3 regions of the Neobacillus sp. MER 74 genome follow, and region 2 is predicted to be linked to each of the others. Evidence: predicted binding sites of a transcription regulator. Region 2 holds the regulator's gene; each other region holds the start of a gene.
What was found. The regulator LexA, encoded in region 2, represses DNA repair genes until DNA is damaged. The targets are predictions, from matches to a motif close to CGAACATATGTTCG.

Region 1 (2,275 bases), 470 kb from region 2:
ATGGTGTCGATTACGAAAGCAGGAAAAGAGGTACACGGCAGCTAATTGGTTATTTCCGAAAACTTTCAATTATCATTGAACCAACTTACCACATCTATTTTTTTCCTACAGTTTCGCCGTTAAAACCTGAGTGTATTTGGATAGCATTTGAACATGTGGAATGTTATCGCCGCGTAGCCGCACAAAAGACAATGATCATTTTCCGTAACAAACAATCACATATATTTCCAGTTCCGGTAAGTACAATAGAAGGACAGATGTTAAGAACGTCATTATTAAAAACAAAGCTCATGCAAAGAATAGAAAGTAATGGGAGAAAGTTCTCTAATAAAGCAAATGGACCCCAGTTAATAAATGCTCTGGAAAGCTCCCTAGAGTACGATGCCCATTCGAAGGGTCCCAAATAAGGTTGGTTATTTCTATACAATTAACGGGACAGATGTTTTTTTAATAAGTAGGCCTCCATTATTTCTTGGACCTTATTACGTATCCTTGGGTTAAAGTAATTATGGTTTTCTTCGTAGCCTTTATAAATAAACCTGTATAAAGTAAAAGCATCGTCCCGTTTTTTTTCAATTACTTGAAGTTTATTTTTTTTCATATATTGTTTAACTTCCGCCAATTCCTTCTGAATTTCCTTCATCGTTTCCTCAATCAAATCTAAATAGGGTTGTTTGAGTTTAAAAGGGCTCTTTTCGACAACGGATAAATCCCGGTTTAAGATAATTAGAACCATTGGCAAATACATTGCCTTCTCCATTATGTCTCGATCATCTTCGGGGATTCTGGTCATTTTCAGCCACACCTTTCACTTTTATGAGAACAAATGTTCTTTTTTATTTTACAAAAAAGGAACATTAAAAGCAATAGGACTATACATAAACAAAACTCGTCATTTGGTCGAGTTTTATTTATTGAAAATTGCAGTTGTTATATGAGAAAGTTTTTATTAATAGAAGGATATCTGATGGGGGAAAATGAATTAAATGAAGAAACCCCTAAAAAGAAAAAACAGTCTTATAAATAGGAGCATAAAAAACATGGATGAATAGGTGATAATCAAATGAGATCTGATAAACATCAAGTGAAGAGAAAGAAACGATGGCCATCAGTGTTACTGATATTCTTACTTTTAATTGGGGCAGTTGCAGGCTATGCTTATTTTCAGTACAAGCAGGGCGTTAACCAATCATTAAAAAAAATTGATAAAAACGCATCAAATATTGTCTATACCTTCGAAGGGCAAAAAGATCAGTATGGGGGAACGAATATCCTTTTGCTTGGCAGTGATGCAAGAGGAAAAGAAAAGTCTCGCGCAGATACTATCATGATTGTTCATTATAATGAAGACAAAGGAACCTTTAAATTAACTTCAATTATGAGGGACAGTTACCTCGAAATTCCAGGGCATGGTAAACACAAAGTTAATTCAGCATTCGCACGCGGTGGACCAGAATTAATGAGGCAAACAATTAAGCACAATTTTGATATTGACCTTCAATATTATGTCATTGTCGATTTTCAAGGCTTTGTGCAACTTATTGATGAAGCATTCCCAAATGGGGTAGAAATCGATGTAGAGAAAAAAATGTCAAAAAATATTGATGTAACTTTAGAGCCAGGTCTGCAAAAATTAAATGGAGAGGAAATGCTTGGTTATGTCCGCTACCGTCATGATGCTATCGGGGATTTTGGAAGGGTAGAACGTCAACAAAAGGCGGTTAAGGCAATCGGGGATCAATTGATGGGACTGCAAACAATTCCAAAGCTCCCTAAACTGATTGGTGTAGTGACTCCTTATGTGAATACAAATATGAAAACTTCAGACATAACATTTATGGCGAAGGATTTCTTTTCAAATGATCGTGGAAATATTGATACGTTACGAATTCCTGTTGAAAATAGCTATTCAGATGCGCGTATAGCTGGAGAAGGAGCCGTATTAGATATCAATGTTGAAAAAAATAAAGAGGCACTTCATCAATTTATCACAAAGTAATATTTACACTGCTAATTCGTAAAAAAATGAGGAGAAATAGGATGGATATTGAATCATTAAGAGCATGGTTTACGCTTGAACATATAATGAATTTAATTCGGGAATACCGAGCCCTTGGCCCCATACCTGGCATAATGCTTATTGTCATTGAGGCATTTTTGCCGTTTCTCCCATTGTTTATATTTGTAATGGCTAATGCCAGTGCTTTTGGACTTTGGTTAGGATTTTTATACTCATGGCTCGGTGCTTGTATGGGGGCTATGCTCGTATTTTTAC
Region 2 (2,275 bases):
AGGAGCCAAAGGTCAGGAATGTTTTCTATTTGATGAGGAACGTAGAACGTTAAAAGGAGATTATGTGAGCCATTCCGTATTTAAGGAAGCGGATACAGAAGTTTACAAAGCGTTTTTTAAGGTGAAATTATCTGATATTCAGGCACGGATAGCAAAATAATCAAATAAACAGTCTTCATTGGTAAGAGAAACGCCTTAATACGAATAGTATCATGGCGTTTCTCTCGATTTATTCATTATTCTTTTCACTCTGATTAAGTAGCTTAATTTTAGAAAGAACGGCATCACCACCAATTCCTGCGATGATTGAAAAAAGGATATTTTCAACCGTTGAATTTGGAGCTGTATATAGAACGAGGAGAAGCGCAGCAACCGCACCTAGGAGCAACTCTTCTAAAAAGCCGAGATAAATGAATCTTTTTGTTTTCCTTGGCATGATAATTTTTCCGTTCTTACGAACATGTCCAACAATGCCAACAGTTCCACCAATTACAATAGAGAAAATAATGTCGGCTAACACTGTTTCTCAACCTCCTTAAGCCTAATTTTTTGGACCTAAGGTAAATCTTGGTGTAGTTCAATTATATCAAACATTTACAACATGGACATGAGTAAAAATACTGAATTTTCACTATATAATATACATGATATGATAAAAATGAAAAATTTTCCCAATAATGTGACATAAAAAAAGCATGCACAGTTGTGCAAGCTCCCTATTAATGAATATGCCGATAAACGCCGATAACTTTTCCTAGAATTGAAACATTCCTTAGAATAATAGGGTCCATTGTAGAATTTTCCGGCTGCAGGCGTATGTAATCTTTTTCTTTAAAAAATCTCTTACAGGTGGCTTCATCTTCCTCGGTCATTGCTACAACGATATCACCGTTATTCGCGGTTGGCTGCTGTTTCACAATGACGTAGTCCCCATCTAGTATCCCAGCTTCTATCATACTCTCACCCATGATTTCTAGCATGAAAACCTGTTCATCTGCAGGTGCAAGACTTTCTGGGAGCGGGAAAAACTCTTCGACATTTTCAATAGCTGTAATTGGTAATCCTGCAGTTACTTTACCTACCACGGGAACATTTACAACTGCATTTCTTGGTATATGTGCTGCAGCATCTGCTTCTAATATTTCAATTGCTCTTGGTTTGGTTGGATCCCGTCTAATCAGTCCTTTGCTTTCCAGCCTTGCTAAATGACCGTGAACAGTGGAGCTGGAAGCAAGTCCAACTGCTTCTCCAATTTCTCTTACGGAAGGGGGATATCCTTTACTCTTAACCTCACTTTTAATGAAGTCTAATATATCCTGCTGCCGCTTTGATATTTTAGCCATGATAAAATCCACCTCGTCTGGTTTTTGTTGTCTTTATTATACCATGTTCGTATTTTTTATACAAACATAAGTTCGAAAAATAGTTGACAACAAACAAACGTTCGATTTATAATCATATTAATAAAACGAACATATATTCTTAGTAGAGGTGTTTTTTATATGAAAAAATTATGGAACAAATACTCCTATGCTATTATTCTAATTATTTTAAGCTGTTCACTTTCCTTCATATTATCTTTTCAACATCATTCAAATGATCAAGATAAGTATTTAAAGATTACGATTTCAGAAGGGGATTCACTTTGGGATATCTCTGACCAATATTCCGAACAACATTCATTATCAAACCAGGAATTTGTTTCTTGGATAAAAAAGCATAATGAAATTGATGAAGACCTAATTTTTCCTGGTGAAGAAATTATCATTCCAGTGAGTAACGAAAAGGGTTTAACAACACAAGAATTAGCTAGTGCTGTGAGTGAATAGAAAGGAATAACAATGAAAGCAATCATATACTGCCGTGTCAGCACCAACAAAGAAACACAAGAAACATCATTAAAGCGCCAAGAAGAGGAATTAACACAACTTGCTCATTCCTATCAATTTGAAGTTGATAGTGTAATTAAAGAAAAGGCAAGTGGCTACGAATTCGACCGAGAAGGGATCTTTCAATTATTAGAGCGTATTAAAGATGATCAAGTTCATGCGGTATTAATCCAGGACGAAACCCGACTTGGTAGAGGTAACGCTAAAATAGCGATTTTGCACTGCATTTTAAAAGAAAATATTAAACTTTACAGTATCTCTCAAAGTGGAGAATTACAGCTGTCAGAATCAGATTCCATGGTTTTAAAAATTGTTGGCATGGTGGAAGAATATCAACGTAAACTTCATAATGCAAAAATTAAGCGCGGCATGAAGCGAGCTGTACA
Region 3 (2,275 bases), on a different contig from region 2:
TAATTGTTACGTACTGATTATACTCAATCGCTTCGGATAAAATCTCGTTCATGAGTTCCAGCTGCTGTTCATCCATCTCTCGTTTCTGTTCATACCGATCTTCCTTCACCCAATCCCTGAGCAATTTCACATGCTCTGGAAGCATCATCGACGTCCATTTGATTCTTCCGCGGTCACGAATCATACCCCTCTCCTTCTTTCCTATCTTTTATGTCCGCCGACAAGTGTGGCCCGGTGTTTAGCCGTTCCGGCTGCCGTATAAGAAACAGCGCGCAACAAAGCACCTGAGCCAAAGCGTCTGCGCACCGTATCTACCACATAGCCAAGCTCACGCCGCTTATAAGCACCCATGTCGAAAAGGTCAAGCTGAAGCTCGAGGTCGTCAACAATATTGCTGATGGCAATCGAAATTTGCCGTACCGTCTTTCCGGTATAATGCTCATGAAATAATTCAAGGCAAACACGATAAAGCTCCATCGTCACATTTGTTGGCTGTCCGATCGTTCTCGAGCGATGAAAACCGCCGCCAAATTCATCCTGGCTATAGCCGACTCCGAGACTAATCGTTCTCCCTGCCTTTCGATGCGTCCGTGCCCTCCTTGCTACCTCCTCACACATTTCTAAAATGACCGTCTTAATTTCCGCTTCCTCTTTATAGTCCCTTAACAGAATTTGACTTTTTCCAAAGCTAATCTGCCCTTGAATAAGCGGTGCACCCAATTCAGAGAGATCAACACCCCAGGCATGATAATAAAGCTGGTTTCCCATGATGCCAAATTTCTTTTCCAACGTTTCTAAATCATAGCGAGCGAGTTGACCGACAGTAAAAATGCCCATCCCATTTAATGTTTTTTCCACGCGCCTGCCGATCCCCCACATTTCTCTAAGCGGAGACAGCTTCCAAAGCTTGGTTTGGACATCTTCATATGTCCACTCGGCCACTCCCTTTTTCTTGGCATCAAGGTCGAGACATAGCTTCGACAGTAGCATGTTCGGGCCAATTCCAACGGCACATGGCAATTGAAACTCCCGTTCAATATCATTCTTTATTTTTCGGGCAATCGTGTGGGCATCCCCCCACAACTGCATCGCACCATCCACTTTAATAAAGCTTTCATCGACGCTATAGACATGAATTGCTTCTTTTGGAACATAGCGATTAAATACACGCGAAATTTCTGTCGCAATTCGCAAATAGGTTGCCATTTTCGGTTCCACAATTTGAATCCTCGGGTCATTGGGAATCTCAAACATTCGCGAACCCGTTTTGATGCCAAATTCTTTTTTCATTCGCGGTGAAGCAGCCAGGACAATGCTTCCCTGCCGCTCTTTTTGACCGACAACGGCTAAATAACATTCCATTGGGTCAAGGCCGTGCATGACAGCCGAACAACTGGCATAAAAACTCTTCATGTCCACACATAAAATTTTATTTTGTGGCAGTACGCTGTAATCCACCATGACTGATCCCTCACAACTTAAATATCGAACATTCGTTCCTTTTTATTATATTCACTATCATAAGCGAATATGCGTTCGTATTCAATGGAAATTTTTCGGCATTTATTCATTTATGGAAACTGGATAAAAAATAGTATAATGTGAGTGAGGTGCATGTTTATGGATAAAAAACTAGTCGCGAAGATGATTAAAAATTGTTTTAAACAATATTACGAAGCGGACTCCATGCCTATTGGTGAAAAGGATTTGGAGATGCTCACAAAGCGAATTATCCAATTAAAAGAGGACGAACCAACTGCAGACTTATACGAGGTCATCAATGATACAGTGTATGAATTTTTAACAGGCTAATTATGCCATCAAAACAAAAAAAGCCCCTGATGAGAGGCTTTCTACTTCATTGTTTATTTCTGATTAAAAGCCCGTCTGCCAATCCGTTCAAACAGTCGGGGGAATAGTACGTACACAACGCTCCCCATATTCATCCAACGCGGCAAATTAATCTCCCTTGTTTTCGTCAGCATACTGTCAACGACCTTCTCGGCGACATACTCGGGCTTGAGCATAAATCTCTGCACATTTTTAACATAGGTGCCTTTTTCGTCGGCAATATTAAAAAAATTGGTAGCGATTGGACCAGGATTCACAGAGGTTACAAGTACATTAACATCTGCTAATTCCATCCGCAATGAGTTGGTGTAACCAAGAACCGCATGCTTTGAGGCCGAGTAGACACTTGATTTGGGTGTGGCAATTTTCCCAGCTTGAGAGGCAATATTAATAATATGGCCAAAACGCCTTTCACGCATTTTCG

Region 1: a site for LexA is predicted at 820-833, ahead of M3610_RS03410 (YhjD family protein). Genes of this name have one in related genera too.
Region 3: a site for LexA is predicted at 1,526-1,539, ahead of M3610_RS05400 (Y-family DNA polymerase). Genes of this name have one in related genera too.

Annotation. Positions count from the first base shown of each region.
Region 1 covers NZ_JAMAUV010000001.1:687,880-690,154, reverse strand. The annotation lists gene M3610_RS03415 (competence protein ComK) at 1-407, shown strand, start outside; gene M3610_RS03410 (YhjD family protein) at 428-793, opposite strand; gene M3610_RS03405 (LCP family protein) at 1,064-1,999, shown strand; gene M3610_RS03400 (TVP38/TMEM64 family protein) at 2,041-2,275, shown strand, end outside.
Region 2 covers NZ_JAMAUV010000001.1:215,241-217,515, reverse strand. The annotation lists gene M3610_RS01005 (hypothetical protein) at 1-160, shown strand, start outside; gene M3610_RS01000 (DUF4257 domain-containing protein) at 230-520, opposite strand; gene lexA (transcriptional repressor LexA) at 720-1,343, opposite strand; gene yneA (cell division suppressor protein YneA) at 1,503-1,829, shown strand; gene M3610_RS00985 (YneB family resolvase-like protein) at 1,842-2,275, shown strand, end outside.
Region 3 covers NZ_JAMAUV010000002.1:212,014-214,288, forward strand. The annotation lists gene M3610_RS05395 (YolD-like family protein) at 1-184, opposite strand, end outside; gene M3610_RS05400 (Y-family DNA polymerase) at 202-1,461, opposite strand; gene M3610_RS05405 (YqzH family protein) at 1,621-1,812, shown strand; gene M3610_RS05410 (SDR family NAD(P)-dependent oxidoreductase) at 1,866-2,275, opposite strand, start outside.